Regions from separate parts of the Gordonia sp. SCSIO 19800 genome, predicted to be linked through region 1. Evidence: predicted binding sites of a transcription regulator. Region 1 holds the regulator's gene; each other region holds the start of a gene.
The links. Region 1 encodes LexA, which represses DNA repair genes until DNA is damaged. Its sites were predicted from a motif close to CGAACANNTGTTCG; they were not measured.

Region 1 (10,414 bases):
GATGCGATGACGGGTTTGCCGCGGAACCGGTTGCGGTCCTTGACCCCGACGTCGGTGGCGAAGATGACGGCGTCGGCCGACGCGATCACATCCGGATCGAAGGCCGTGGTCGCCGAGGACCCCTGGGTCTCCACCGCGAACTCGACGCCGGCCCGCTCGGCGGCGTACTTCAGGGCGTCGGCCGCCATGTAGGTGTGGGCGATGCCGGTCGGGCATGCGGTGATCGCGACGATGCGCGGCGTGGCCGGTCCCGGGTCCGGGGTCCGGTCCGAGTCCGGGCGGGCCGGCGCACCTTCGGGTTCCGTGGTCGACGTCGCTGGTGCTGCCGCGGCGGCCGGGGCAGTGGTCGACGGGGCAGGGGTCGACGGGGTGGCGGTCGGCGCGGTGGCGGGGGCCGGGGGTGCGGGGTCGATGGCCTCGTTGACCAATTCGATGACCCGCTCCTCGTTCTCGGCCGCGCGGAGCGAGGCCACGAAGTCGGGCCGGACGAGTGAGCGGGCCAGCGAGCTGAGGAGCTTCATGTGCGCACTGGCACCCCCCTCGGGCGCGGCGATGAGGAAGACCAGGTCGGCCGGCCCGTCCGGTGCGCCGAAGTCGACCTTGCGGGACAGCCGCGCCATGGCGAGACTGGCCGCGGTCACCGACGCGGTACGGGCGTGCGGGATGGCGATGCCGCCGGGAAGTCCGGTGGCGGACTTGGCTTCTCGGTCCAGTGCGGCCCGCGCGAGGTCGGCGGGATCGGTGGTCCGGCCGGCCGCGGCGAGGGCGTCGGCGAGCGTGGTGATGACGGCGGCGGGATCGCCGCCGGCGTCGACGTCGAGACTCACCGTCTGCGCGGTGATGATCTGCTCGGTCATGGCATGTCCTTCGGTGGAAAGGGTGGGGTCGGTGCTGGGTGGGTCGATGGTGGATGGAGTCGGTGCTGGATGGGTGCGGTGTTGGATGGATGTGGGGACCCGCCGGGACGGTGCCGTCAGGTCATGCGCGCGGCTCCCGACAGTTCGGTCACCCGCACGCCGGGGAGGTCGAGGTGGTCGGGCGTGGGGGCCTGGGTGCCGGCGAGCGATGCGGCCGCCGCGCCGTACGCCACGGCCGACCGGAGGCAGTCGGCGGGCGCGGCCCCGGTGCTCTGCGCGATGAGGTAGCCGGCCAGTGACGAGTCGCCGGCGCCGACGGTGCTGCGCGGGACGATCGGCGGCGGGGTCGCCGACCACACGCCGGATGCGGTGACCAACACGGCCCCGACGGCGCCGAGGGTGGCGAGGACGTTGCCCCCGATCTGTTCGGCGATGGTCGCAGCGGCGTCGATGACCGGTCCGAGATCGTTGCGCGCGAGTGCTTCTCGGAGCTGTCCGGGGTCGGCGCCGGTCAGTTCGGCGAGCTCGTCCTCGTTGGGCTTGATCAGGTCGACGCGACCGGTGACGCTGGCACGGAGGGGAGCGCCCGAGGTGTCCACCGCGACCCGGCAGCCGGCGAGGACGAGGTCGTCGGCGATCGAGCGGTACCAGTCGTCGGGGACGCCAGGAGGCAGCGAACCGCAGAGGGTGACCCACTGCGCGGAGCCGGCGTGCTCACGGATCAGCCCGACTAGCGCCTCGCGATCCGGGCCCGTCAAGGTGACGCCCGGTGCGTTGATCTTGGTGGTCGTCCCGTCGGATTCGGCGATGGTGATGTTGGACCGGACCTCGCCCTCGACCGGCACGGCGTCGTAGGGGAGTGCGAGGTCGTCGAGTGCGGCCCGCAACGGGTCGCCCGGCCGCGCCGGGAGCAGTGCGCGGGTGGCCAGGCCCGCGGCCGCGACGACCCGGGCCACGTTGACGCCCTTGCCGCCCGGCTCGGTGCGGACCACGCCGGCGCGCTGCACCTCGCCGCGGGCGAGCGGTGCGCCGAGTTCGAGGGTGCGGTCGAGACTCGGGTTGGCGGTGACGGTGACGATCATGCGATCACGACCTCGACGCCACGCGCGGACAGGGCCGCCGAATAGGCCGGGTCGATCCCGGAGTCGGTGATGAGGACGTCGACGTCGTCGAGTCCGGCGAAGGAGGTGAGGTCCTCGCGGTCCATCTTCGAGCTGTCGGCAAGGACTACGACCCGTTGCGCGGCTGCGACCATCGCCGCCTTGACCGCGGCCTCGTCCGGGTCGGGTGTCGACAACCCGTGGGCCTCGCTCAGGCCGTTCGTCCCGATGAAGGCGGTGGTCACGCGCAGTCGGCGAAGCGCGTCCACGGTGTCGACGCCCACGGTCGCCTGGGTGAGACCGCGTACGCGTCCGCCGAGGGCATGGAGACCGTCGGGATGGGTTCCCGCGAGCAGGCCGGCGATGGGCAGGCTGTTGGTGAACAGGGTGAGCCTCCGATCGGGAGCGGTCGCCTCGGCCGCGCGGTAGGTGGTGGTGCCGGCGTCGAAGAGCACCGAGCCGCCGTCGGGCGGCAGGAACCGGATGGCCGCCCGGCCGATCGCGGTCTTCTGCTCGATCTGGCTCGACTCCCGTTCGTCGATCCCGAGCTCGCCGAGGGTGCGCATGATCTCGGCGCGCACGGCGCCGCCGTGGACCCGCTGGAGATGTCCGGCGCGTTCCAGTACCGCGAGATCGCGTCGGACGGTCTCGCTGGTGACGTCGAATTTCTCGGCGAGCGCGGCCACGGATGCCCGCCCCGCGAGTCGCACCTCGTCGACGATCGCCTGTTGTCTCTCCTCGGCGTACACACCGCTCCGATCTCCGGTTTCGACCAACCCGCTTGTTGAGGCGTGTGGGATTGGATGTTGTAGTAATTGTGTTTACGCCTGTTTGTGTTGACAAGTCAAGCACTTTTTGTAACGGTGGTCACATCGGTAGTCGAGTGAGAGGCAAGACGATGGCGCAGATCCTGACGGGAACCCCGGTGGTCGGCGGGTTGGCCCACGGTCCCGCGCTGTGGCCGGGCGAGCGACCCGACCACTCGCCGGAGAAGCTCGGCGTCGGTGTGGAGATCGCCGAGGAACGGCGCGCCGACGAGGTCACGCGCTTCGCCACCGCGGCCGGCGCCGTCGCCGCGCGGCTGCGCACGCGCGCGTCGCAGAACACCGGGGTGACGGCCGAGGTGCTCGCCGCGACGGCGGGCCTGGCCGAGGACCGCGGCTGGATCGGTGCCGCGACCGCGCTCATCGGCAAGGGCGCCCCCGCCGAGGCCGCTGCCGTCGCGGCCACCGAACAGTTCGCGGCGGTGTTCACCAAGCTCGGCGGACTGATGGCCGAGCGGGTCACCGATCTCAACGACGTGCGCGACCGGGTCCTCGCCGAACTGCTCGGCCTACCCGAACCTGGTGTGCCCACTCCGGAGGTGCCGTCGGTCCTGCTCGCCGACGACCTCGCGCCCGCCGACACCGCGGGCCTCGACCCCACGAGCACCATCGCCCTCGTCACCCGCCTCGGCGGACCGACCAGCCACACCGCGATCATCGCGCGCCAGCTGGGGATCCCGTGCGTGGTGGCGGTGGCCGACCTGGACGAGATCGAGCCCGGCACAACCGTTCTCGTCGACGGCAGCACCGGGCGGATCGAGGTGGAGCCCGATGCGGAGGCGGCCCGGGCTCGCGTCGACGAGGATCGGCGGCATGCCGCACTCGTCGCCGGCTGGACCGGTCCGGGGCAGACCGCCGACGGGGTGGCCGTGGCGGTGCTCGCCAACGTCGCCGACGGATCGTCGGCACGCGCCGCGGCCGGGTACCCCGTCGAGGGCGTCGGGCTCTTCCGCACCGAACTCGCGTTCCTCGAGCGTGCCGACGAACCGTCGGTGGACGAGCAGGCCGCGATCTACCGGGAGGTGCTCGATGCGTTCGACGGGCAGAAGGTGGTCATCCGCACCCTCGACGCCGGGTCCGACAAACCGCTCCGGTTCGTGACCCATCCCGACGAATCGAACCCAGCGCTCGGCGTGCGGGGCGATCGGATCGCGCTGGCGCACCCCGAGATCCGCGCGCATCAGCTCGACGCGATCGCGCAGGCCGCGTCGGGGTCGGCCGTCGCGCCGTGGGTCATGGCGCCGATGATCGCCTCGCCGGCGGAGGCGCGCACCTTCGCCGCCGAGGTCCGCGGCCGTGGTCTGGTCGCCGGGGTGATGATCGAGGTGCCCGCGGCGGCGATCCTGGCCGAAGCCGTCCTCGCCGAGGTGGACTTCGTGTCCATCGGCACCAACGATCTGACCCAGTACACGATGGCGGCCGACCGGATGTCGGCCGATCTCGCCGGACTGACCGACCCGTGGCAACCGGCCGTGTTGAGCCTCATCGCGGGTGTCGCGGCAGCGGGTGCACGTCAGGGAAAGCCGGTCGGGGTGTGCGGCGAGGCCGCCGCCGATCCGAACCTCGCCTGCGTGCTCGTCGGTCTCGGGGTCACCTCGCTGTCCAGCGCGCCGGCTGCTGCGGCGGCCGTGGGGGCCCGGCTCGGCGAGGTGTCCGCACCGGACTGCCGGGCCGCCGCCGAGGCTGCCCTGTCCACCTCGGATCCCGCCGCGGCGCGCGAGGCGGCCGCGGCGGTGCTCGACGGTTCGGTCGGTGGAGAGGTCAGACTCGCCGCATCACGGTGACGACCTTGCCGAGGATGACGGCATCGTTGCCCGGGATCGGATCGAACAGTTCGTTGTGCGGCATGAGCCAGACGTTCGGGCCCTGACGCTTGAAGGTCTTCACGGTGGCCTCGCCGTCGATCATGGCCGCGACGATGTCGCCGTTGTCGGCGACGTTCTGCTGCCGGACCACGACCCAGTCGCCGTCGCAGATCGCGGCGTCGATCATCGACTCGCCGACGACGCGCAACAGGAAGAGCGATCCCTCGCCGACGAGCTCACGGGGCAGTGGGAAGACGTCCTCGACGGCCTCCTCGGCCAGGATCGGACCGCCGGCCGCGATACGGCCGAGAACCGGCACGAAGGTCGGCTCGGGAAGCTGGCCGGCCGTCGGGGTGTCCGGCGACGGGGTGTCACTCGGGGCGATGTTGACCGCACGGGGACGGTTCGCGTCGCGCTTGAGCAGCCCCTTGCGTTCCAGCGTCCGCAACTGATGGGCCACCGATGACGTCGAGGCCAGGCCGACCTCGTCGCCGATCTCCCGGATGCTCGGCGGATAACCGCGCTCGCGCACCGAGCGGCGGATCACCTCCAGGACCCCGGCCTGTCGCGGGGTGAGTGAGGCCTCGGCGGCGGCGGCGTCGAACGGGGCCTCGTCGTCGGCGCCCCGCGCTCGGCCGCGCCTATCGCCGGTGTCACTCATGTTCGGTTCCTCTCGTCTTCGGAACGTGCTGGTAGATGGCTTGCGCCGGGTCCGAGCCTAGCGGAGTGCGACCGGCACCTCAAACATTTGTTCGATGTGTCGCGAGACTTTGTCGGGACGTCGTGCTACAAATTCGAACATCAGTGCATCGAACATCTGATCGATGTTCGAACACCGACCACCACACCCGCACGATCCCAGACACCCGAACACCGGAGGGCACCATGCGCACCGCCACTCTCGTCGCTCCCGTCCGCACCGACCGTCCCGACGCCGTCCGGCCGCGCACCGACCGCGCCGATCGCGTCCGGACCCGCGCCCCGCTGTCCGACGGCGGCCGACCGGTCGACAACCGGCCGGCCGGCACCCGGCCGCGGGGGGCATCGCCGGTGACCCCGCGGGTGGGCGGTACCCACTGTGGCTCTCCGGTCGGGGTCCGGGGACGTGGCCCGGTCGGGCCCGACGCGGCGGTGTTCCGTCGCCGCCGCCGCACCGCGGTCGCGCTCCTCGCCGGTGTCGGGCTGGCGTTCGTCGTGTGGGTGTTCGGTGTCGTCGGCCAGAATTACTCGGACTCGCTGACACCGTCCGCCGTGAGTTCCGAGGTCGTCCATGTGCGCTCGGGGGACTCGCTCAGCTCGATCGCCGGCCGGGTGGCACCCGAGATGCCGCGCGAGGTCGTGATCGACGAGATCGTCGCGATGAACGATCTGGGGTCGAGCGCGCTGCAGGTGGGCCAGCCCCTGCTCACCCCCCGGTACCGCTGAGGCCGGGCGGTATCCTCGATGTCACAGGGGCCGGCCGACAAGCGGCGGGGCGCACGCTTCGGGTGCGTTCCAGCGTCCCGCGACCTGCGTGAGGACACGATGCGCTGCCCCTTCTGCAAGAACGACGACACCAAGGTCATCGACTCGCGTGTCGCAGATGAAGGGCAGGCCATCCGCCGCCGTCGCTCCTGTGTGGAGTGCGGTCGCCGGTTCTCGACCGTGGAGAGCGCCGTGCTCGCGGTGGTCAAACGCAACGGCGTGACCGAGCCGTTCAGCCGGGAGAAGGTCATGCGTGGCGTGCGGCGAGCCTGTCAGGGCCGCCACGTCGCCGAGGACGCGCTCGCGCAGCTCGCCCAGCAGGTCGAGGACACGGTGCGCGCCAGTGGATCGGCCGAGATCCCCAGCAACGAGGTCGGACTCGCCATCCTGGGCCCGCTCCGCGATCTCGACGAGGTGGCGTATCTGCGCTTCGCCTCGGTGTACCGGTCGTTCGACTCGGTGGAGGACTTCCAGCGCGAGATCGACGACCTGAAGGCGGCATCGGGATCCGGGAGCGCGCTCGCCGAACCCGTGTCAGCCGAGTCGGTCCAGAGCTCGTAGGACCCGTTTCTCCGACACCGGGAACGCGGTGCCGAGACGCTGGGCGAACAGCCCCACGCGCAACTCCTCGACGAGCCACTGCGCTTCGTCGTCGACCACCGCCCGCCGGTGCTCGGGTACCTGTTCGAGGCGTTGGGCCCACCGTTCGACGACGCGATCGACGGCGGCCACCCCGGCCTGGTCGCGTGCTGCGGACGCGGGTAGTGCCTCCAGACGTGCTTGCGCGCCGTCGAGATAGCGCGGCAGATTCTCCAGGTGGCGTCGCGCGGTAGCCGCCACGAATCCGTCGAACACGAGGTGGGCGACCTGTTCGGCGACGTCGTCGGCAGCCAGCGAACCGGCGTGCCGGTCGATCGCCGCCCGCAGCGGGGACATCCGTTCGAGGGCTGCGACGGCCAGCGAGAAGTAGTCCGGTGCGGCCGCGGCGACCCGTGGCCGGATCCGTTCGAGCAGCGCCGAGAAGGATTGTGGTGAGCGAACCGCGGCGAGCTCTGCGTCGTCGATGTCGGCGACCGTGTCCCGAATGGCCCGTCGGGTGCAGTCGGCGAGCAGTGCCTCGGTGGTCGAGTACGGGCTCTGGCTCAGGGCGAGTCGTTCGACCGGACTCAGCGAGCCGGCGATCCGCTTGTGCAGCGGAGGTATCGCGAGGTCGAGGAGGGCGACGATCCCTCGTCGCAGGAGGCGGTCTCGTGTCTCGGGGCTCGCCGCATCGACGACGACGACGCCCCGCGCGTGGCCCTTCGCATCGGAGACCACGTCGATCGTCGGGTACCGGGTCAGCCGCTGCCCCGCGACATCGACCGTGGTCTGCTCGGCGAGCGAGCCGATCCCGTCTGCGGTCCAGGTCCGATACAGGGTGCGCGACACCGTCTTCGGCGCCGCGGGCGTTCCGGTCTGCTGAAGTTCGGGCAACGAGTCGGCGCGGGAGACGATCCGCCCGGAGTCGTCGGCCACCGCGAAATGCATGCGCAGGTGCGGCGGTACCCGGTCGGTGTCGAAATCGGCTGCGGTCACCCGCATCCCGGTGATCGCGGAGAGCTCGCGCGCCAGCCCGGTGGCCAGCGGCTCTTTGCGCGGGGTGAGCCGGCCGAGCGCGAGTTCGGCGAACCGCTGCGCGGGTGACATGCTCTTGCGCAGCTGTTTCGGTAGCGACTTGACCAGTGCGGTGGCCAGTTCGGCGCGCATGCCCGGTACCGACCAGTCGAAACCGGCCGGTCGGACATGGGGGAGCAGTGCCTGCGGGATCACGACGGTGACGCCGTCGTCGGGTGCGCCCGGTTCGAACCGGTAGCGCAGTTCGAGTCGGGTGTCGCCCTGCTGCCAGGCGCCGGGATAGTCCGTCGGGGCGACGTCGGTGCCTCCCGTGACGTCCTCGGGGCGCAGATCCAGCAGATCCGGTTCGGCCCGGCGGGCCTTCTTCCACCAGGTGTCGAAGTGCCGAGCGGAGGTGACGTCGGCCGGTAGCCGCTGGTCGTAGAACTCGAAGAGCTGGTCCTCGGTGATCACGAGACCCCGGGTGCGCGTGCGGTTCTCGACGTCCGAGGCGGCCTCGAGAAGCTTGCGATTGCGGTCGAAGAAGGCGTGCTGCGTCCGCCAATCGCCCTCGACGAGAGCGTGCCGGATGAACAGCTCTCGCGAGACCACCGGGTCGATGGGGCCGTAGTCGACGCGCCGGCGGGCGACGAGCGGGACCCCATACAGGGTCACGCGTTCGTAGGCCATCGCCGCTCCGCGTTTCGCCGACCAGTGCGGTTCGCTGTGGGTGCGCTTCACCAGATCACCGGCGAGTTTCTCGGCCCACAGCGGATCGATCCCGGCGACGGTGTGGGCGAACAGGCGCGACGTCTCGAGGACCTCGGCCGCCATGATGAAGGCGGGCGGCTTCTTGGCGAGCGGAGAGGCGGGGAAGATCGTCAGTGTGGTGTTGCGCGCACCGGTGAACTCGCGGCCCTCGGTGTTGCGGGCGGCGATGTTGCTGAGCAACCCGGACAGGATGGATCGGTGGACGGCGTCGGCGTCGAGTTCGGTGGGCGCGACCGACCAGTCGAGGTCCTTGACGATTTCGGTCAGCTGCCGGTGGAGGTCCTGCCACTCCCGGATGCGCAGGAAGTGGAGGTACTCCCGTTCGCACATACGTCGAAAGCGGCTGCCGGACAACTCCTTGCGCTGTTCGCCGAGGTACCGCCACAGCTCCACGTAGGACAGGAAGTCCGACTGCGGGACGACGAAGCGCCGGTGCTGGGCGTCGGCGGCCTCACGGTGCTCGGCCGGCCGTTCCCGTGGATCGGGGAGCGACATCGCGGCGGCGATCACGAGAAGGTGGTCGAGACAACCCAGTTCATGTCCGGCGATGAGCATCCGGGCGACCCGGGGATCGACCGGGATCCGCGACATCGACCGGCCGATCGGGGTCAGTCGCGGGGGCCCGCCCTCGCGCGGGACGGTGATGGCGCCGAGTTCGGTGAGAACACCCATACCGTCGCGGATCGCGCGGTCGTCGGGCGGCTGGACGAACGGGAACTCGGCGATCTCACCCAGTTTCAGCGAGGTCATCTGGAGGATGACCGCCGCGAGGTTGGTGCGCAGGATCTCCGGGTCGGTGAAGGCCGGCCGGGAGTCGAAGTCGTTCTCGCTGTAGAGACGGATGCAGACGCCCGGGGCGACACGACCGCATCGACCGGCCCGCTGCCGGGCACTGGCCTGTGAGACCGGTTCGATGGGAAGACGATTGACCTTGGTCCTGGTCGAGTACCGACTGATACGGGCGGTGCCGGTGTCGATGACGTAGCGGATGCCGGGCACGGTCACCGACGTTTCGGCGACGTTGGTCGCCAGCACGATCCGGCGTCCGTCGGAGGGGGAGAACACCTTCTGCTGCTCGGCGATCGACAGTCGCGCATAGAGCGGCACGATCTCGGCACCGGGACCCTTGCTGCCGCCGGTTCGTCGACGGAGCGCCTCGGCGGTCTCTCGGATGTCCCGTTCGGTGGGCAGGAACACGAGGATGTCGCCGCGGCCACCGGCCCACAGTTCGTCGACGGCGGCGTCGATGCCCTGGATCTGGTCGAGATCGGCATGTTCGCCGCCGCCGGCGTCGTCCCCGTCGTCGGGGCGTTCCTGCAGGCTCAGCGGTCGATACCGGATCTCGACCGGATAGGTGCGTCCGGATACCTCGATGACCGGGACCGAGGTCTTCGGCGTGCTGAAATGCCGTGCGAAGCGCGCCGGTTCGATCGTCGCCGAGGTGATGATCACCTTCAGATCGGGGCGTCGGGGCAGCAGGCGGCGCAGATAGCCGAGGATGAAATCGATGTTGAGGCTGCGCTCGTGGGCCTCGTCGATGATGAGGGTGTCGTAGCGGCGCAGCATGGGGTCGGTGGCGATCTCGCGGAGCAGAATGCCGTCGGTCATGACCCGGACGAGGGTGTCGGCGCCCGACCGGTCGGTGAACCGGACGGAGTAGCCCACCGCGTCGCCGAGTTCGGTGTCGGTCTCGTCGGCGATGCGCTTGGCGACCGAGCTCGCGGCGATGCGCCGGGGCTGGGTGTGCCCGATCGACCCGCGGATGCCACGCCCGAGTTCGAGGCAGATCTTGGGGAGCTGGGTGGTCTTGCCCGAGCCGGTCTCGCCCGCGACGACCACGACCTGGTGGTTGCGGATCGCCTCGGCGATCTCGTCGCGTGCGGCGGAGACCGGTAGTTCGTCGGGGAAGCGCATAATCGGCACGGTCGCGCGCCGCCGGTCGAGACGGGCGCGTGCCTTGTCGACATCGGCGACCAACTGTCGCCACTTCGCGGCATCCG
Region 2 (10,414 bases), on a different contig from region 1:
ACGTGCCGGAATTGCCCGAAACCGCCGCCCGCCGACATGCCTATGAGGTGGCCGACCAGCTGTGCCACGTCAGAGACTCCACGACGATCACCGGTCCATCGGGCCGTCGGAGTCGATACTGCGGGTACTTCGCGGCCAGCGTGTCGATGCCGTGACTGCCGACGGATTCACCGGCGTCGACGACATGTGCCCGGCCGTCGACCCGCACCCACCAGAGTTCATCCCAGTTGTCGGAATACATGTCAGCCAGGAGCGACACCGCGGGGTTGTCCGCGATGTTGGCGAGACGACGGAGTGCGGTGGTTCGTTTCGGCTTGTGATCCACGCACGTGTAGATGACGTCGTCGTCGAGTGCGCACACGACGGGGACCAGGTGCGGCTTGGTGGAGGGTGACACGGTGGCGAGCGTGACCGACCGGGCGGCGGCGAAGCGTTCGCGACTCAGGCGCAGGTCCATCATCCGAGGATGGCATGCACTCGTGGGAAACAAGGTCACCGATGAGCTCGGGCGCCGGTTCGGGTCCACCTCTGTGTCCGAACCCCGATCCGGGGGACCCGACCCGAAAGGGCCAGCACCATGACGAACCAGAACGTTGCCGTCAGCCGCACGATCTCCGCCACGCCCGAGGAGGTGTTCGCGGCGCTCGCCGACCCCCGCACACACCAGGCCATCGACGGCACCGGCTGGGTTCGGGACGCAGTCGACACGACACCGCTGCGGGAGGTGGGCCAGGTCTTCCGGATGAACATGTACCACTCCAACCATCCGGATGGTGACTACCTTATGGAGAACCGGGTCGAGGTGATCGAACCGCGGTCGGCGATAGCGTGGCAACCAGGGCAGCGCAACGACTCCGGGGAGCTCGAATTCGGCGGCTGGACATGGCGGTACGACCTGGTGCCGGTGGGGGAGTCGTCCACCGAGCTCACCTTGACCTACGACTGGTCGGCCGTACCCACCCACATCCGCGAGTACATCGAGTTCCCGCCGTTCGCCGACGACCATCTGCGTAACTCGTTGAACCACATCGCCGAACTTGTCGGCTGATCGGCGAGGTCAGCGACTGAGCGAGCCCCGGCGCCCCACCCCGATCGCCCGACGAACCGGTCAGCCGACGAGGTCCGGATCCGGATCGCGATGCGCCGACGCAGCCGATGTGGGTGACAGATCGGCGGTGAGCAGGTCGACGGTCGGGCTGCGCGTGATCACCTTGTGGCCCCACCACAGAGCGAGGAACACGAACAGTGCGCCGTAGGCGGTGAGCCAGAGTTCGAGATTCCCCGCGGATCCGTCGCGGATCGCCGGGAGATTCTGCCCCGCGATGACTGCAACACACATGAGCAACGCGATGATCGGGCCGGCCGGGTAGAGCCAGGCCTTGTAGGGGAGTCTGCCGAGGTCCAGACCCTGCGCCTGCCACGCCCGACGAAAACGATAGTGGGCCCACGCGATACCCATCCACGTGATGAAGCCCGCCACCGACGAGGCGGTGACCAGCCACACATACGCGCGACCGTCGCCCACCCGACTCGCCAGGAAGCAGAGGGCGCCGATGGCCGTCGTCGCGGCCACGGCGAGGAGTGGCACTCCTGATCGCGTGACCCAGCCGAACACACGTGGGGCGTTGCCCTGCACCGACAGGCCGTACAACGCGCGGGTTGCCGCGAACAGGCTCGCATTGCCCGCCGACAGGATCGCGATCAGGATCACGGCGTTCATCATCGATGCCGCCACCGCGATCCCCGCGTCGGAGAACACGAGGGTGAACGGGGCGATTGCGATGTTCTCCTCGGACGCATTCAGCAGATTGGGGTCGGTGTACGGGATCAGGAACGCGATGACGGTCAGGGTGCCGATGTAGAACAGCAGGATGCGCACGAAGACGGTGCGCACGGCGCGTGGAATCGCCGTCTTCGGTTCGACCGCCTCGCCGGCGGCGACCGCGATCATCTCGGTGCCCTGGAATGCGAAACCGGCGATGAGGAAGACCGACAGCATGCCGAGCGGGAAGTCCACGAACGGAGCGTCGTCGATCGTCCAGTTGCTGAAGCCCGGCGACGGACGGTCGCCGACGACACCGAGAATCAGCAGCACGCCGACGATGAGGAAGACGACCACCGCGATGACCTTGATCGCCGCGAACCAGAACTCGGCTTCGCCGAATGCCTTGACCGCGAACAGGTTCAGCGCCAGCAGACCCGCCAGGAACACGACCGACCAGATCCACGACGGCACGTCGGGTGCCCAGTACTTCATGATCAGCCCGGCGGCCACCAACTCGGCGGCCAAGGTGACCGACCAGTTGAGCCAGTAGTTCCACCCGGCTGCGAAGCCGAAGGACTTGGACACGAAGCGCTTTCCGTACTCCTCGAACGGGTTGCTGCACGGGATGTACGCCGACATCTCGCCGAGGCTCTGCATCAGGAAGAAGACCATGCAGCCCATCAGCAGATACGCCAGGATGGCGCCACCCGGGCCCGCGTCGGAGATGGTGGCGCCCGAGGCGACGAACAAGCCGGTGCCGATGGCACCGCCGAGCGCGAGCATGCTGATGTGACGACTCTGAAGTCCCTTGCGCAGCGACTCGTCGGGGGTGATCCCCAGGGGACTGGACATCGGCAGAGTCTAACGGCCGGTCGGCCCGTCGGCCGGGTATTGAACTGTTGCCCGAGTGCTGACCCTCAATCGAGGCTTGTCAGTTCGGAGACCAGTTCGTGCACCGGGTCACCGGGACCGATGTCGTAGGTGCACTGGTCGTGCCTCGGGTCCGGGACGAATGCCCAGAAGAGTGCGGTTGCCGTCCCGGCCGCCCGCTGACCGGCGACCTTGGTCCGGAAGTCGTCGGCGCGCTCGGATGTCGAACCGCATGAGCCGGCATGCTGGCCGATCTCGTTCACCGCGAGGGGTTTTCCGACTACGCGTGCCTGGCGTAGACGTTCGGCCAGTCCGTTCCACTGATCCCCGGGGAGCGCGACACCGTCCGCACCGTAGTCGTGATAGTCCAGGACGTCCACGTACGGGGAGCCGGCGACGTACTGGTAGTCGGGCCCGGCGATGCCGCACTGGCCACCGCCGGTGAAGCCGGACCAGATCACCGCCCCGCCGTGCAGTCGGGTGACCATCGCGCCTGCGCTGCCGAAAAACGACCGCAGTACGCGCGCGGCGTCGACCGGGCACGACCGCTGCTGCCATCCACACGACTGATCGCCACAGATGGACGGTTCGGGTTCACCCACCAATTCCCATCCCGCCAGGGCCGACCTGCTCTTCCAGCGTCCCACTGCCGTCCTGACCCACTGCTCGAACGTGAGTCCGCCCGCGCCGGCGACGGTTCGCCAGCCGGATCGGTACCAGTCCCGTTCCTTGAAAACTCTGCTCTCGCATGCGCCATCGGCGGCCGCGAGGACAGGCAAGACCATCTGATCGTGCCGTGCGGCGGCGTCGAAGACGGCATCCATCGGCCCGAAATCCAATTTTTGGGTGTACTTGTTCACGGCCAGTTGAGCGAACAGATTGAAGCGGGTGAGCGAATGCGGAGGTAAGGCGGCGAAATAGTCGTCGAGATCAACCATCGCTCCGCATCCGGCATTCACCGACCAATCGGTGGCCAGCTGGTAGGCGTCGAATCCGGATGGCCACCACTGGCGTCCATCAAGGGTCAACCCAGCCGGAGTGGCATCGACCCGGTTGGGCGCCGCATGAGCGGGCGGCGGCAGCAGCCAACTCAGGAGCAGGCCGATGCTCAGCACCAGAATCGGAGTTCTCATCGCGGGCAGATGCATGTGTGCGTCCTGGGATGACGAGGACCGACTGTGGCGTCGGCCCAACTCGTTCGATGATTGCACGCCGGCCGCGCGGTTTCGATCGCGTCCGAGAATGGGTACGGAGAAACGTTTCGTGTGCGCCGAGATCGAGTTAGAGCCGCTGGGCTCATTCCTCATTCGCCGACCTGCGCGACACCTGTGACACCATCGTGCTCGTGATGGGCGTACCGATAGTTGCGGCAGTGCTGCTCATCGCGAGCGCGGTGCTCGCATGGCAGGACCCACGTCGTCTGAGCCCCGGCATCCTGCTGACCGCGGGCTTGTCGGGCGTGATGCTCGCCGCGGTGATCGCGGCCGTGGACAGTGGCGTCGACGACGACGGCTCGGTTCTCGCGCCGGCGGTCGTCATCGTGGCCCTCGGACTCGTTGCGCTGCTTGCCATCCTCATTCTCGGGGTGTCGTTGATCGCCAACGGCGTGACGCTTCTGCGCCGAGAGGGGCGCCGTCCATCGAACCTGCTGTCGGCGCTCCTGGGTGCACTCCTGTCCGGTTACGCGCTCGCTGTCCTGCTCGGGATCATCGTCGGATGGTTCGACGTGTCGACGAGCAACGCGCTGCTCAACTTCCTCCTGGCGGTGGGGATGCCGGCCGGTTACCTGGGGTTCGTGTTTGCCTCGCTGCTGCTCTGGTCGTGGCTGTACGGCCGGTGGAGCAGGTGGCGGGCGCGACGGGCGAAGGTCGGCGCGATCATCGTCCTGGGTGCCGGTCTGCTCGACGGGTCCCGCGTCGGTCCGCTGCTGGCATCACGACTCGACCGCGGTCGCGAGATCTATGATCTGGCCCGGGCTTCCGGCCTGGACCCGCTGATCATCTGCTCCGGAGGCAGAGGTGGCGACGAGCGGCTGTCGGAGGCCGCGGCGATGGCCGAGTACCTCGTGTCGAAGGGCGTCGATCGTGATGCCATCGCACTCGAGGACCGATCCACCGACACCGCGGAGAACCTCCGGTACTCGAGGCGTGTGCTCGACGAGCGTGGAGTGACCGAACCGGTCGCGGTGGTGACGAGCGGCTATCACGCCTTCCGCGGAGCGATGCTCATGCGGTCTGCCGGGATCGACGGATTCTCGACCGGCGCCCACACCGCGCGATACTTCGTCCCCAACGCCCAGGTCCGTGAGTTCTTGGCGGTTCTGCGTGACCACCGATGGATCAACGGAGTCGTCCTGGTCATGCTCAGTGTGCCGCTGATCGCCGGCACCGCTGTCGCTCTCTTCGGCTAGTCGATCACCGGACCAGGGGGCCTCGCGAGTTGCGGTGATGGTGGAGCCGATGACGGGAATCGAACCCGCGTATTCAGCTTGGGAAGCTGATGTTCTGCCATTGAACTACATCGGCGTGCGAGTGCCGGACTCGCGAACGACAGCCTAGCAAACCCGTGGCCGGTCCGGTCGCCGGCACGCGCAGATGTCGCAGAACGTGGCGTCAGGCGCAACGAACTGCGACATCTGGGCGAGACCGGGTCGCGGCGGGGCGACGCGATTCGGTTGCGACGCAGAACAACTCGCCGGAAGGGGTTGCGCGCCGGGCGATCGGCCGGTAGTCTCGAACGTAGTTTCGAGTAAAGCCATGATGACGGGGGATGAAATCATGGCTTCTACAGGGCCATCTGCAGCACCACCACTTCTTCTCGACCAGTACAAGCGCCTGCATGCACTTATGGACGAGATCGCCGAGACGCAGTCCACGGATTGCTCCGACACTGACCTCTTACAGGTCGCGATCGAGCACGAGCGTGCCGAACGACGGTTGCTGTCGCTGTTCACCGATCACATCGTCGACATCGACGAGCGGTCGGCGTACCGGAAGATGGGGTGCCAGACCGTCTCCAACTTCCTCTGCCATGGTCTGAACCGGCGCGGCGAGGCGACCCGCCTGATGAACCGGGTCTGGGCCTTGGGCAGGTTTCCGGACATGCAGGGGGTGCCGCTCGAACCGCGCTTCCCCGAGACCGCCAAAGGTGTTGCCGACGGCGAGATCTCGGGACGCCACGTCGACGTCGTCATCGAGGTGATGCGCAAGATCCCCGCCGACGTGGACCCTGCCGACCGGGAAGCCGCCGAGGCAACGCTCGCGCAATACGCACGCGAGTACGACCCGTCGTCACTCCGTGATCTCGGCGCCCGCATCCTGGCCCACCTCGACCCCGACGGAACCATCACCGACGATCGCGACCGCGCCCGTAACCGCGGACTCAAACTCGGGCCGCAAGACGCCCAACTGATGTCCCGGCTGACCGCAACGCTCGACCCCGTGACGCGCGCCATGTTCGACGTCGTCTTGTCGGTGTGGGCCGCTCCTGGGATGAACAATCCCGCCGATCCCGAGTCGCCCACCGGGAACCCCGCCGCCGCGGACCCCGACGCGCTGGCCGCCGCTGCCGGACGCGACGAGCGCTCCGCGGAGAAGCGGAACCACGACGCGTTGCGCGCCATGCTGCGCTTCGTGCTCGACGCCGGCGCGCTCGGGGGTTCGCACCACGGGCTGCCGCCACACCTCGTCGTCTCCATCACCGAATCGGCGCTGCGCGACGCGGCCGGCGACCCGGCACGGACCGCGACGGGAACCCTCCTACCCATCAAGGACGCCATCGACCTCGCCGCCGCCGCGCAGCATCATCTCGCGGTGTTCCGGGACCACTCCAGTGAGGTGCTCTACCTCGGGCGGTCCCGGCGATTGGCCTCGCGCGCACAACGAATCGCCGCGGTCGCCCGCGACGGCGGCTGCACCTTCCCGGGATGCACGCGGCCGTCGTTCGACTGCGAGATCCACCACGTCGTCGAGTGGGACGCCCACCACGGATCCACCGACCTCGACACCCTCGCGACCGCCTGCCCACCACACAACCGAGTGGTCGGCACCGGGGTGGATCAGTGGGCCACCACCATCGCCACCGAAGGGGTCGACGCCGGCCGCGCCGTCTGGCACCCGCCCCGCGCGCACCCGTCGCCGACGCCGCGGATCAACCATGCCCATCGCACCGACGCGATCCTCGACCGAATGCGCGCTGATGTCCGGCGGCGGCGCAGAACAGCGGTGCCGGAGAGCGGAGGGTCGGCGCCGACCGACACCGGCGCAGATCCTCCCTGACCATTCGATAACCTCGACACCGTGCTGCTCTCCGACCGCGACATCCGCGCCGAGATCGCTGACGGGCGCCTCGCCATCGATCCGTTCGATCCCGCCCTCGTCCAGCCCTCCAGCGTCGACGTCCGGCTCGACGGCCTGTTCCGGGTGTTCAACAACACCCGCTACACCCACATCGACCCCGCACAACGCCAAGACGAACTCACCTCGCTGGTCGAACCGGCCGACGGTGAGCCCTTCGTGCTGCACCCGGGTGAGTTCGTGCTGGGGTCCACCCTTGAAGTGTGCTCGCTGCCCGACGACCTCGCCGGCCGGCTCGAAGGCAAGTCGTCACTCGGTCGGCTCGGCCTCCTCACGCATTCGACGGCGGGCTTCATCGACCCCGGCTTCTCCGGCCACATCACCCTCGAGCTGTCGAACGTCGCGAACCTTCCGATCACCCTCTGGCCCGGCATGAAGATCGGGCAGCTGTGCCTCATCCGCCTCAGCAGCCCGGCCGAGGAACCGTACGGCAGCGCGTCGGTCGGATCGAAATACCAGGGACAACGTGGCCCCACCCCTTCGAAGGCGTACCTGAATTTCCAGAAGCACGACTGAGGGGTTTCGACTCGGCTCAACCGGCGGGTGGGCGGACCGGGTGGGCGCGGCTCCGGAAGTTCACCCAGCCGATGACAACCCGCCACGACGAGGATGGTTACCGGTGGTTCCGCCTGGGTAACCGTTGCCCTCATGAAGCTCACGGTGATCGGATGCGGCTACCTCGGTGCCACTCACGCGGCCTGCATGGCCGAACTCGGGCACGAGGTCGTCGGCATCGACGTCGATCCGTACAAGATCGAACGCCTGCAGGCCGGCGAGGTCCCGTTCTTCGAGCCGGGGCTCGCCGACATCCTGCGCCGCAACATCGACGCCGGACGACTCCGCTTCACGACCGACCACCTCGCGGCCGCCGACCACGCCTCGGTGCACTTCCTCGGCGTCGGGACCCCGCAGGAACCCCGCGGGCACCGGGCCGACCTCTCGCACGTGTACTCGGCGATCGACGCGCTCGTGCCGACGCTGCGGGGCGCCCACCTCATCATCGGCAAGTCGACCGTACCGGTCGGCACCTGCGCCAAACTCGCACAACGGATCTCGGTACTGTCGCACGCCGGGGCGGATGTCGAACTGTCGTGGAGTCCGGAGTTCCTGCGCGAGGGATTCGCCGTCGAGGACACGCTCCGGCCGGATCGGCTCGTCCTCGGTACCGGTTCGCTCGACCCGAGCGGCCTCAACACGGCCGCCGACGACCCCGACGCCGGGTCGTCGGCCGGGGAGGTCACCCGCGAGATCTACCGCGAGATCCTCGAGACCGGCGTGCCGTTGATCGAGACCGACTGGGCCACCGCGGAACTCGTGAAGGTCTCGGCGAACGCCTTTCTGGCCACCAAGATATCGTTCATCAACGCGATCAGTGAACTGTGCGAGATCGCCGGCGCCGACATCAACACCCTCGCCGACGCGATCGGGCACGACCCGCGGATCGGACGCCGATTCCTCAACGCCGGTCTCGGTTTCGGCGGCGGTTGCCTGCCCAAGGACATCCGCGCCCTGACCGCGCGCGCCGACGACATGGGCGCCCCGCGGGCCGTCGGCTTCCTGCGGGAGGTCGACGCCATCAACATGCGTCGCCGGGGTGCGGCGGTGGAACTGGTCTTCGAGGCCCTCGGCGGCGAGGTCCTCGGGCGCAACGTCGCCGTCCTGGGCGCCGCCTTCAAACCGGAGAGCGACGACGTCCGTGACTCACCCGCGCTGACGGTGGCCAGCAGGCTGGCGCTCGAAGGGGCGTCCGTGACCGTCTTCGACCCGAAGGCCATGGACAACTCACGACGCGTCCACCCGAGCCTCGGCTACGCCACCTCGGCGCGCGACGCGTGCGACCGGGCCGACGTCGTCGTCATCGCCACCGAGTGGGCCGAGTTCGTGCACATGGCGCCCGAAGAACTCGAGGGCGTCGTCCGCGCCAAACGCATCGTCGACGGCCGGCGCTGCCTCGACCCGCAGATGTGGCGCGACGCGGGTTGGGACTACCGCGCCCTGGGCGGCCCCGCTCCCACCCGCCCTGCGCCGCGAAACCACCCGTCCGAGCAGGTGAACGGATATGCGCCGGGGGCCACCGTCCGCTGAGTCGTGCTAGGTTGAGCTCGCGACTGTCCAGGGGGCACCTACTCGCCGGTGGGGGACATGAGGCGAGGTGCACGTGAGGTGCAGGAATCAACCAGATGACCGACACGGTGGCCGATCCGGCCGTGACACCGACGTCTGCGCAGGCAGAGGTCACGGTCAGTGCTGCCGTCGTCGACGCCGTGCGCGCCGAACTCGCTGAGCGGGGGATCGCGCAGAATGCCGAGGTCGTGCTGTTCGATCTCGATCCGCGGGCGGGCGTCTCGGTGGGACGGTTGGACCCGGCTCGAGGGACCGTCGCGGACTCCTACTCCGATTCCGGTCTCACCCTCGCCGTCCTGGATGAGGTGATCGCCGACCATCTCGTTCGGGTCGGGCGGGTGGCGGCACCGACCTCGCGCGAATGGCACGAGGAGGTCCTCGACCTCGTCACCCGCGGCCGCGAGCGGCTCCGCGAGTCCGACGGCACCTTCCTGATGGGCCGCGACCACATCCGGCTGTTCCGCATGGCGCGCCGCGACGTCGCCGAAGCCGGAGCCCCGCTGACCGCACGCGCCGAGGACCTCGCTCGCGCGGCGGTGTCCGGAGCCTCCGCCCCCGCGGTCGTGGTCACCGATCGCGTGAGCGCATGGCCCGGCCTCCGGGACGCGATCGCGCGAGCGGTACCCGTGCCGGTCGTCGACGTCGCTCCGTCGGGAAGCATCACTCGGCCCCCGGTGCACGGCGGACACGCGGCGGAACCGGAGGTACCGCACCCGATCGCGGTGTCCGGCGATGTGATCGAACCGGACGTGGAAGTGGCGACCCCGCCCGCCGAACAGGATGCGGTCCCGACCCGGCCGGATGACGGTTTCTCGGCCCCCGCCGAGATGGCCGAGATCGCTCCGAGTGGCGACGACCATACGCACGATACGCACGACACCCCCATCTTCGAGTCCGTCACCCAGTCGCCACCGGTGGTGGCCACGGCGTTCGGGGCGCTCGCTCCGTATGTTGCTGCCCCGGATGTCCCTCGCGCCCAGCCGCTTCGGGACGACCAGCAGTTCTCCGAGCTCTCTCCGGTCGGTCACGATCAGCGCACGCCGACGAATCCGGTTGCCGAGCCGCCGCCGTCGGCCGAGTTTGCGCCACGGTGGACGTCGGCGCATACGCCCACGCCGCCCGTCCGGTCCGGCGATGGGGAGGTGAACGTCGATCCGATGGCCGGGTATTCGGCGGACACAGGGTCGGCCATCGGGGCTCCACCGCACTCCGACGTGTCCGTAGCAGGGCCGCAGGCGGCCGGCGCGAGGCGACGGCGGCACGGAGGCAAGCGCGTTCTCGCCGCGGTGGCGCTGCTGTG
Region 3 (10,414 bases), on a different contig from region 1:
TCGCCGACCGGATCGTCCACACGCAGACCGCGGAGACCGCGACGATGCGTGGCTGGTTGCTGTGGTTCGACGAACCGGTGACCGCGCCGGAGCCGATGTCCTGGATGTCCGGCGGAGACCCTCACCACGAGGGCACCCATCACGACGAATCCCCTCGGCCGATGCCCGGCATGGCGAGTATCGACGAGATCGGCAGTCTCTCCACCCTGCCACCCGGCGAGGCGGAGATCTTGTTCCTGCAGTTGATGATTCGGCACCACCGTGGCGGGATGTCGATGGCCCAGGCGGCATACAACGACGAGCGGACCGGTTCCGCGACGAAGGACCTCGCACTCATGATGATCGGCGACCAGGGCGACGAGATCGGTCTGATGACGATGCTGCTCGCGGAACGTGGCGCCGACCCGTTGCCGACCTGATGGCAGGGGCGGCAACGGATCGAACGTCTAGTCCGTCTTCGGATGCAGGATGAACATCTCCCACACCTCTTTCTGGTCCGCGGCCCAGGGGTCGTAGACGAACGGGGCGTGCCGTAGGGCCATCCCCGCCTTGCGCGGCGTCCGGTTGGCCTTGAAACCGTTGCAGGACTTGCACGCCGCGACCTGGTTTCCGAATGTGCTCGGCCCACCCTGCGAGACCGGGACGATGTGGTCGACGGTGTCGGCGGGACCGTCGCAGTAGGCGCAGATCCATTGATCGCGCCGCAGGATGGTTGCGTTCGACGCGTAGGAGTCCATCGTCTTACCGGCGAACGGGCGGTAGGCATCTCGCTTGATCGCCACCACCTTGTGGATCGGCAGGGACAGCGTCGGCGAATGGACGACGCGGACCAGCGGCGTGCCCTCGACGTTCCGCGCGACCTCGGTGGTCAACAGAACCGCGGCGCGACGCCACGTGACGCGCGCCAGGATCTGCAGTCCGGCGTTGGTGACGAAGATGGTCATGACAGCTCCTCGATGCGTGGGCGAGTGAGTGCGCCGACCACCGAGGTTCATGACCTCAGGAGCTGGTGACGCGTGATGTGATCGGTCCCGGCCTTCCGTCGGACTTCAGTCCGCACGGACGGTCGGAGGGGGCCGTCCGCCACTCGCCGGCGAAAGCCTTGTCACCCATCGACATCTGCGTCACCTCCTCTCGTTGGTCGGGCCTGCTCTGTCGCCACGATAACCGCGGTCGATGGACGCTGCCACCGTTTATGTCCGGCGTGTTCGGATGTTCACCCAGTTCACACGGGCTGTTTGCAGGAGTTTTTCACCGCGCGCCGGTCCCGCGGGAGAATGTCCGACGCTATCGTCGGCGGATGCCCACCGAGGAGACCGCCGAGAATCCCCCTCCGCAGCCACCCGTGTCGACCCTCGCCGCGTTCGCGTCGGTGGTGCTGGGACTGGTGCACGCCGTCTTGGCGATGATCACGATCGCCGTCGCGGGCCTGACGGTCTTCGTCACCGACGCGTGCGCCTTCGAGGAGTGCGGGAGTCCGGTCTGGACCGAGGTCGCCATCGGGGTGGGCATCGGGTCGGCCGTGGTGCTGGTGGCGGTGTCGGTGACCCTCGTCGTCCGCCGCGTGCGCCGAGGACTCCCGGCCTGGCCGGCCGCTGCGTGGTGCTGCGCCATCCAGCTGGCGATGATCTTCGTGGTACTCGAGATCGGCATTCAGGCCGGGACCCTCGACTGAGTGATCAAAAGATCTCGGGTAGATCTTCCGACACGGTGTTGGGGTAGGTCGCCGGACGCTTCTCCAGGAACGACATGACGCCTTCGTACACGTCACCGGACTGCCCGCGGTAGAAGATCGCCTTCGAGTCGGCGTGGTGGGCATCGAGCGGACTGGGCGCACCGGCCATCCGCCACAACAGCTGTCGGGTCAGCGCCGCCGAGACGGGGGCGCTGTTCGCGGTCATCTCGCGGGCGACGGCGATCGCGGTCTCGAGCACCTGGTCTTTGGGGACCACCTGCTGAATCAGCCCGCGTTCATGGGCTTCGGCGACGGGCACCATCTTCGCGCCGATCGTCCACTGCAGTGCGGTCGGCAACCCGACGAGCCGCGGCAGGAACCAGCTCGACGCGGCTTCGGGCACCAGGCCGCGGGCGGCGAAGACGAACCCGAACTTCGCGTCCTCCGAGGCGATCCGGACGTCGGCGGGCAGCGTCATCGTGACGCCGACGCCGGCCGACGGACCGTTCACCGCCACCACGATCGGCTTGAGCGAGGCGAACATCCGCAGCGTCAACTTCCCGCCCTCGTCCGCTGGAACCTCGTCTGAGTCCACCACCGACGAGGCGTCGAACGTGGACCCGCCCGCCTCGAGATCGGCGCCGGCGCAGAACGCGCGGCCGTTGCCGGTCAGCACGACGGCACGAACGGAGTCGTCAGCGTCGGTGTCGTCGAACGCGGCCCGCAGTTCCTCCCCCATCTGCATGGTGAAGGCGTTGAGCCGGTCGGGTCGATTGAGCCGGAAGATCGCGATCTCCCCATCTCGCTCGACGGTGATGGTGGGCTGGTCCTGTCGGGACTTGCGCCCGACCTCTGATGTATCGCTCGTCACAGATCGATGCTATCGGGCGCTGGGACACTCCGCGTCGGCTGTGTCAATCCGCGGAACCGCGCACCAGCCGGGCACAACACAACGGCGGCGCCACCCTGTCGGGTGACGCCGCCGCTGGTGTCAGATCAGCTCAGACGGGCTGCGCTCAGCTCGCGTCGGCCTCGCCGGCCTTGGTGAGCTCGACCGGTGCGTCGGGAACCATGCGCGGCTTCTCCGAGCCGGTGAAGACGAACCGGGCGTCGTCGCCGTCGCCCTCGCCGTCCCAGTTCTCGACGTCGACCAGGACGATCTGTCCGGGAGCGATGTCGCCGAACAGGATCTTCTCCGAGAGCTGGTCCTCGATCTCGCGCTGGATGGTGCGACGCAGCGGACGCGCACCCAGCACCGGATCGAAGCCGCGCTTGGCCAGCAGGGCCTTCGCGCGGTCGGTGACCTCGAGAGCCATGTCCTTGTTCTTCAGCGCACCCTCCACGCGGGTCAGCATGAGATCGACCATCTGGATGATCTCTTCCCGCGTGAGCTGGTGGAACACGACAATGTCGTCGATGCGGTTGAGGAACTCGGGGCGGAAGTGCTTCTTGAGCTCGTCGTTGACCTTCTGCTTCATCCGTTCGTAGTTCGACTGGGTCCCGTCGCTCGACGAGAAGCCCATGCCCACGGCCTTGGAGATGTCCGAGGTACCGAGGTTCGAGGTGAAGATCAGCACGGTGTTCTTGAAGTCGACCGTGCGACCCTGACCGTCGGTCAGACGACCATCTTCGAGGACCTGCAGCAGGGTGTTGTAGATCTCCGAGTGGGCCTTCTCGATCTCGTCGAACAGCACCACCGAGAACGGCTTGCGGCGCACCTTCTCGGTGAGCTGCCCGCCCTCTTCGTAGCCGACGTACCCGGGAGGGGCACCGAACAGACGCGACGCGGTGAAGCGGTCGTGGAACTCGCCCATGTCGATCTGGATGAGGGCGTCGTCCTCGCCGAACAGGAAGTTCGCCAGCGCCTTGGAGAGCTCGGTCTTACCGACGCCGGACGGACCGGCGAAGATGAACGAGCCCGACGGCCGCTTCGGATCCTTCAGGCCGGCACGGGTACGACGGATCGCCTTCGAGACCGCCTTGACGGCGTCCTCCTGCCCGATGATCCGCTTGTGCAGCTCCTCCTCCATGCGGAGCAGACGCGTGGTCTCCTCCTCGGTGAGCTTGAACACCGGGATGCCGGTCCAGTTGCCGAGGACCTCGGCGATCTGCTCGTCGTCGACCTCGGCCACGACGTCCATGTCACCGCTGCGCCACTGCTTCTCGCGCTCGGCGCGCTCGGCGACCAGCTGCTTCTCCTTGTCGCGGAGGCTGGCGGCCTTCTCGAAGTCCTGCGCGTCGATCGCGCTTTCCTTCTCCTTGCGCGCATCGGCGATGCGGTCGTCGAACTCACGCAGGTCTGGCGGCGCAGTCATCCGGCGGATGCGCATGCGCGCGCCGGCCTCGTCGATGAGGTCGATCGCCTTGTCCGGCAGGAACCGGTCGTTGATGTAGCGGTCGGCCAGCGTGGCGGCGGCGACCAGCGCGCCGTCGGTGATCGAGACGCGGTGGTGCGACTCGTACCGGTCGCGCAGGCCCTTGAGGATCTCGATGGTGTGCTCGACAGACGGCTCGCCCACCTGCACGGGCTGGAAGCGGCGCTCGAGTGCGGCGTCCTTCTCGATGTACTTGCGGTATTCGTCGAGGGTCGTCGCGCCGATGGTCTGCAGCTCGCCGCGGGCCAGCTTCGGCTTGAGGATGCTTGCGGCGTCGATGGCACCCTCGGCGGCACCTGCGCCGACGAGCGTGTGCAGCTCGTCGATGAACAGGATGATGTCGCCGCGGGTGTTGATCTCCTTGAGCACCTTCTTGAGGCGTTCCTCGAAGTCACCGCGGTAGCGGCTGCCCGCAACCAGCGAACCGAGGTCGAGGGTGTAGAGCTGCTTGTCCTTGAGGGTCTCGGGGACCTTGCCGTTCACGATGGCCTGCGCCAGGCCTTCGACGACGGCGGTCTTGCCGACGCCGGGCTCACCGATCAGCACCGGGTTGTTCTTGGTGCGGCGGCTGAGCACCTGCATGACGCGCTCGATTTCCTTCTCCCGGCCGATGACCGGGTCGAGCTTGCCCTCGGAGGCCGCGGCGGTCAGGTTACGACCGAACTGGTCGAGGACCAGCGAGGTCGACGGGGTGCCGGACTCGCTGCTGCGACCGCCGGTGCCCGCCTCCTGCGGCTCCTTGCCCTGGTATCCGCTCAGGAGCTGGATGACCTGCTGGCGGACCCGGTTGAGGTCGGCGCCGAGCTTCACCAGCACCTGGGCAGCGACGCCCTCGCCCTCGCGGATCAGGCCGAGCAGGATGTGCTCGGTACCGATGTAGTTGTGGCCGAGTTGCAGGGCCTCGCGCAGCGAGAGCTCCAGCACCTTCTTGGCACGCGGGGTGAACGGGATGTGTCCCGACGGCGCCTGCTGGCCCTGGCCGATGATCTCCTCGACCTGGCTGCGAACCCCTTCGAGCGAGATCCCGAGCGACTCGAGCGCCTTGGCCGCCACGCCCTCGCCCTCGTGGATGAGGCCGAGGAGGATGTGCTCGGTACCGATGTAGTTGTGGTTGAGCATGCGCGCTTCTTCTTGGGCCAGAACCACAACCCGACGCGCGCGGTCGGTGAACCGTTCGAACATTGTTCTCCCTCACATTGCTAGCGCCCCGGCCGCCGCGGAGACCACCTCGGAGGTCCCAGAGGACAACCGGTGCGGATAGACGACGACCAGCCTGCTTCCACTCTAGAGGTCGTCTCGGGTGCACCTGCAGTTAACGCCTGCGCAGGGTGCATCGATCCACCGATGCGGCGGGGATGTGCACAGTACAACTGCGCAGGCCGGGGCTGTGTTCCCCGCCGTCTACGCCGAGAGCGAACGGGCCGCCGACGGCCCGGGATGCGCCCCCACCGGGCGCTGGGACCCGCGACGCGGCGCCCGCGTTGTGCCCGACAGCAGCCGGGTATCGCGGAAACCGCCGGCCGACGAGACCACAGGAGGCGAGTGGGGACCACCCGGGCCGCTGCCGGGCCTCGGTAGATCTGGCCCTCGCTTGACTGCGACCGTCGCACACCAACGAGCAGCAGGGTGCATCCGGGTACGGCCCGATACACGGCGAGCACGGCCACGACACGCGGCGGACGCCTATCACACGACACCGACAAGATGTAGGCGCTCAGTTCTGTTGCACGACAACATTTTTGGTATTGACGGCGACCGATGGCCGTGTACACTCGAACGTACATTCGCAGCAACGGTTCTCGGGGGAGGTGACCATGTCTGACGAGACCACGACGCCGCTACCGCGTGCCGTCGAGTTGGTGGCCGACCTCCACCGCATCCTCGACGAGTTGCAGACCGTGGACCTGGCGCCGTGTACCGATGCCGAATTGGCTGATCTGGCGGCCGACACCGAGAAAGCGATCGCCCGGCTGACCGTGGCCGGTGACCGGCAGATCGATCAGGTCGAGGCCCGCGACCTCCCCCGCAAGGCAGGCTGCAGGACACTCATGCAGTTCATGACCCACCGGCTGCGGGTGTCCAACCCGGTGCGGCGTCGTAAGCAGATGGATGCCACCTCCCACCGGACCAGCCTCGGCGGCGACATTCTGGAGCCCGAACACCCCACGCTGGCCGAGGCGTTCGCTGTGGGAGCGGTCGGCTCCGGACACGTGCAGGCCGCCCTGGATGTCCTCGACCGCATCCCAGTCGCCATCGACCACGACATCAAGGTCGCCGCCGAACGACAGATGGCCGAGATCGCCGCCGACCACACACCTGCTGACATCACCCAACTCGGTGCTCGGCTGCTCGCTCATCTCGACCCCGACGGCACCCTCGCCGACGATTCGGATCAGAAACGGCGTCGCGGCCTGTGGATCGGTCGGCAACGCGCTGATGGCACCGCCACCATCTCCGGCACCGTCACTCCCGAACTCCACGCCCGGTTGTCGATGATGTTCGCTGTCTGGGGTAAACCCGGACTCAACAACCCCGACGACCCGCAGTCGCCGTCCGGACCGGCCGGCAGCGCTGACCCCGATGCCCTGACAGCCGCCGCCGACCGCGACGGCCGCACCCTCGCCCAGACCAATCACGACGCACTCGACGCCGCACTGGCCGCCAAATTTGCTGACGGCACTCTCGGCACCACGCATCGTGGGCTGCCGATGCAACTGATCATCAAAGCCGACCTCGGTGATCTGATCCGGGGTGCCGGACTCGCCACCACCGCCACCGGAACCCTGCTGCCCATCCGGGACCTGATCGCGATGGCCGGTGATGTTCAGCCGTGGTTGGCGATCTTCAAAGACGCCACCACCGTCCCACTGTACTTCGGACGCGGCAAACGTCTCGCCACCCGCGAACAACGCCTGGCGTCGTTTGCCCGCCCCGACGGTGAAGTGTGCTCGGCACCCGGGTGTGATCAGCCCGCCACCCAGGTCGACATGCATCACGCCCAGAAGGATTGGGCGAAGGGTGGGCTCACCGACATCGACGACCTCGCCCCCGCCTGCCCACGCCACAACCGCATGGTCGGCAACCAGCCCGGCCAATACACCACCCGAGTGGTTCGCGACGGACCCGACGAAGGCCGCTGCCTCTGGCGGTTGAACGCCGAACCCGGCGCACCACCCAACCCCGAACGCCTCAACCGCCGACCCGACATACCCAGGCGGTTCGCACACCACCTCAGCACCGTGCGCAACGACATCCACGGACCACCAACCCGGCCCGGCGATCAACCACGCCCAGACGGCCACACCCACGACGACGCACGCCGCTCATGGGCGACAGTCAGCCACGTCATCGACGTCCGACCACCCCGACCCGGCCGACGACAGGTCCGCCCCTCCCTCGTCGAAGCGCACCTCATGGAGCTACTCGCCACCCACTGAACCGGGTAGAACAACTCACACGGATCCGTCCAAACAGTCCGCCCCATCGGCGATCGGACTAGCGTCGTGGTCCATGAGTGATGACGCCGCTCGACCGTCCACGTCGGTCCATGCCGAGACCAAGACCGGCGAGCGGCGATTGCCCACGCGCCGGGTCAATCTGACCGTCTTCATAGCCTCGGCCGTCATCGTGGTCGCCTTCGCCGCCTGGGCGCTGGCGGCCCCGGCGGCGGCCGAGTCGACGATCAACGACGTCCGCGACTTCATCACCCGGTGGTTCGGCTGGTGGTACTTCATCCTCGCGACCGCCATCGTCGGCCTCGTGGTCTTCCTGGGCCTCAGCAAGTACGGGCGCTACCGGCTCGGACCGGAGGAATCGCGCCCCGAGTACAGCCTGTTCACCTGGACGGCGATGCTGTTCGCCGCGGGGATCGGCATAGATCTGATGTTCTTCTCGGTCGCCGAACCGGTGACCCATTTCCTCAACCCGCCGACCGGGCCCGCGGAGACCAACGAGGCTGCGCGCGAGGCGGTCACGTGGACGGTCTTCCACTACGGGGTCACCGGGTGGGCGATGTACGCGCTCATGGGCGGCGCGCTCGCGTATTTCGCCTTCCGGCACAATCTGCCGCTGACGATCCGGGCAGCGCTCTACCCGATCTTCGGCAAACGTGTCGAAGGCCGCTGGGGCGACGCGATCGACGTCGCGGCCGTCCTCGGCACCATCTTCGGCATCGCCACCTCACTGGGGATCGGGGTCGTCCAGCTCAACTTCGGGCTGAACGAGATCTTCGGGATCGAGCAGGGCAAGGCGGCCCAGATCGGTCTCATCGTCCTGGCGGTGGTGATCGCGACCGCGTCCGCGACGTCGGGTGTGGACAAGGGCATCCGACGCCTCTCCGAGATCAACGTGATCCTGGCGATCTGCATGCTCGTCTACATCACGGTCGCCAAGGACGCCGACTTCCTGCTCAACGGCCTCGTCCAGAACGCGGGCGATTACGTCTCCACCTTCGCCGACCGGACGCTCGACACCTTCGCGTGGGACCAGGTGAACCCGCCGCCCGGCAACGACGCCCGCGCCTTCGTCGATGGCTGGACCCTGTTCTTCTGGGCCTGGTGGGTGGCCTGGGCGCCGTTCGTGGGGCTCTTCCTCGCGCGCATCTCGCGCGGACGCACGTTGCGACAGTTCATCTTCGGCGTTCTGGTGGTCCCGTTCAGCTTCATCCTGGTGTGGATCTCGATCTTCGGAAACAGCGCCCTGCAGGTGGCCCGCGGCGATGCGGACTTCGCCGAGACGACCGCGTCCACACCCGAGGCCGGGTTCTATTCGCTGCTCGAGCAATACCCCGGTTCGACGCTGCTCATCGGGATCGCCACGATTACCGGCCTGCTCTTCTACGTGACCAGCGCCGACTCCGGCTCGCTCGTGATGGGCAATTTCACCAGCCGCCTCGACGACCCGATGGCCGATTGCACACGGTCGCTTCGTATCTTCTGGTCGGTGGCGATCGGTCTGCTGACCCTGTCGATGCTGTTCGCCGGCGGCGGCGACGGGTCGATCCTGACCCTGCAGGCCGCGACGGTGATCATGGGCCTGCCGTTCTCCTTCGTCCTCGGGCTCATCGGCATCTCACTGCTCCGTGCCGTCCGCAACGAGTCGGTGAAACTCGACAGCTTCCGGACGACGCTGCCCAAGGTGATCGCCGTCGGGCGCGGCCCGACGGAACACGGCAGCTGGCGACAGCGACTCATCGGCACCCTGCGCTTCCCCGGCCGGGTTGGGACCCGGAAGTTCATCGAAGCCAACGTCGTACCGGCCATGACCGAGGTCGCCGAACAATTCGGCCGGGAGGGGATCACCGCGACGGTCGACGAGTCGGCCGAGAACGAAGGGCTGCCGTCACCGCGCCTGATCGTCGAACTCGCCGAAGTTCCCCGTTTCGAGTACTGCGTGTGGCCGGTCTCGGCACCGACACCGACGTACGCGGTCCGGACGCAGCGTTCCGATGATCGTTACTTCCGGTGCGAGGTGTACCTCACCGAGGGCTCGCAGGGCTATTCGCTCGCCGGGTACACCCGCGACCAGATCATCGGCGACATCCTCGACCAGTACGAGCGCCATCTCGGCTACCTACATCTGCGGGACTCCGAGGGCGATCACCACGACCCCGAACCCGATCCGGACGCCGACGACGGTACCGTGCCCGACAACGACACGGACATCCCCGACAGCAGTTCTGAAGGAGCACCGGCCTGATGAGCGAGACCCTCTACATCGACGGCCGCTGGCGGGCCGCAGCCTCCGGCGGGACCCGTGAGATCCGCTGTCCCGCAGACAACTCGCTCGTCGGTGTGGTGGCCGAGGGCGGTGCGGCCGACACCGAGCAGGCCATCGCGGCGGCCCGCCGCGCGTTCGACGCCGGCGAGTGGAGCGCCACACCCGCCGCCGACCGTGGGGACCTCCTTCTCCGCGTCGCCGCCCAGATCGACGAGCGCCGAGACGAGTTCGTCCGCGCCGAGACCCTCGACACCGGCAAGCGGCCCTACGAGTCGGACATCGACATGACCGACATCGCGAACTGCTTCCGGTACTTCGGCAAGCTCGCGGCGGCCGACGCCGGGCGTGTGGTCGACACCGGGTCACCCGACGCCGATTCGCGCATCGTGTACGAACCGGTCGGCGTCTGCGGATTGATCACACCGTGGAACTACCCGCTGCTGCAGGCGGCGTGGAAGGTCGCGCCGGCACTGGCGGCGGGCAACACCTTCGTGCTCAAGCCCGCCGAACTCACCCCGCACACGTCGATCCTGCTCATGCAGGTCCTCGAGCAGGTCGGTCTCCCGGCAGGCGTGGGCAACCTCGTCCTGGGCGCGGGCGCCGAGGCCGGCGCTCCGCTGTCGTCTCATCCTGACGTCGACCTGGT

Region 2: a site for LexA is predicted at 5,369-5,382, ahead of KB201_RS16125 (HNH endonuclease signature motif containing protein). Genes of this name have one in related genera too.
Region 3: a site for LexA is predicted at 5,824-5,837, ahead of KB201_RS09235 (HNH endonuclease signature motif containing protein). Genes of this name have one in related genera too.

The regions. Positions count from the first base shown of each region.
Region 1 is NZ_JAGRQM010000005.1:284,571-294,984, forward strand. Features, by position in the region: gene KB201_RS08740 (fructose-specific PTS transporter subunit EIIC) at 1-857, opposite strand, end outside; gene KB201_RS08745 (1-phosphofructokinase family hexose kinase) at 974-1,939, opposite strand; gene KB201_RS08750 (DeoR/GlpR family DNA-binding transcription regulator) at 1,936-2,706, opposite strand; gene KB201_RS08755 (phosphoenolpyruvate--protein phosphotransferase) at 2,856-4,565, shown strand; gene lexA (transcriptional repressor LexA) at 4,543-5,247, opposite strand; gene KB201_RS08765 (LysM peptidoglycan-binding domain-containing protein) at 5,472-6,011, shown strand; gene nrdR (transcriptional regulator NrdR) at 6,111-6,611, shown strand; gene hrpA (ATP-dependent RNA helicase HrpA) at 6,585-10,414, opposite strand, start outside.
Region 2 is NZ_JAGRQM010000014.1:46,747-57,160, forward strand. Features, by position in the region: gene KB201_RS16095 (TIGR03668 family PPOX class F420-dependent oxidoreductase) at 41-457, opposite strand; gene KB201_RS16100 (SRPBCC domain-containing protein) at 578-1,048, shown strand; gene KB201_RS16105 (amino acid permease) at 1,109-2,617, opposite strand; gene KB201_RS16110 (hypothetical protein) at 2,683-3,783, opposite strand; gene KB201_RS16115 (YdcF family protein) at 3,984-5,045, shown strand; tRNA gene KB201_RS16120 (tRNA-Gly) at 5,087-5,160, opposite strand; gene KB201_RS16125 (HNH endonuclease signature motif containing protein) at 5,413-6,912, shown strand; gene dcd (dCTP deaminase) at 6,934-7,506, shown strand; gene KB201_RS16135 (UDP-glucose/GDP-mannose dehydrogenase family protein) at 7,639-9,075, shown strand; gene KB201_RS16140 (hypothetical protein) at 9,171-10,414, shown strand, end outside.
Region 3 is NZ_JAGRQM010000006.1:55,303-65,716, forward strand. Features, by position in the region: gene KB201_RS09210 (DUF305 domain-containing protein) at 1-419, shown strand, start outside; gene KB201_RS09215 (HNH endonuclease) at 447-944, opposite strand; gene KB201_RS09220 (hypothetical protein) at 1,301-1,675, shown strand; gene KB201_RS09225 (enoyl-CoA hydratase-related protein) at 1,680-2,546, opposite strand; gene KB201_RS09230 (ATP-dependent Clp protease ATP-binding subunit) at 2,692-5,232, opposite strand; gene KB201_RS09235 (HNH endonuclease signature motif containing protein) at 5,865-7,487, shown strand; gene betT (choline BCCT transporter BetT) at 7,561-9,747, shown strand; gene KB201_RS09245 (aldehyde dehydrogenase family protein) at 9,747-10,414, shown strand, end outside.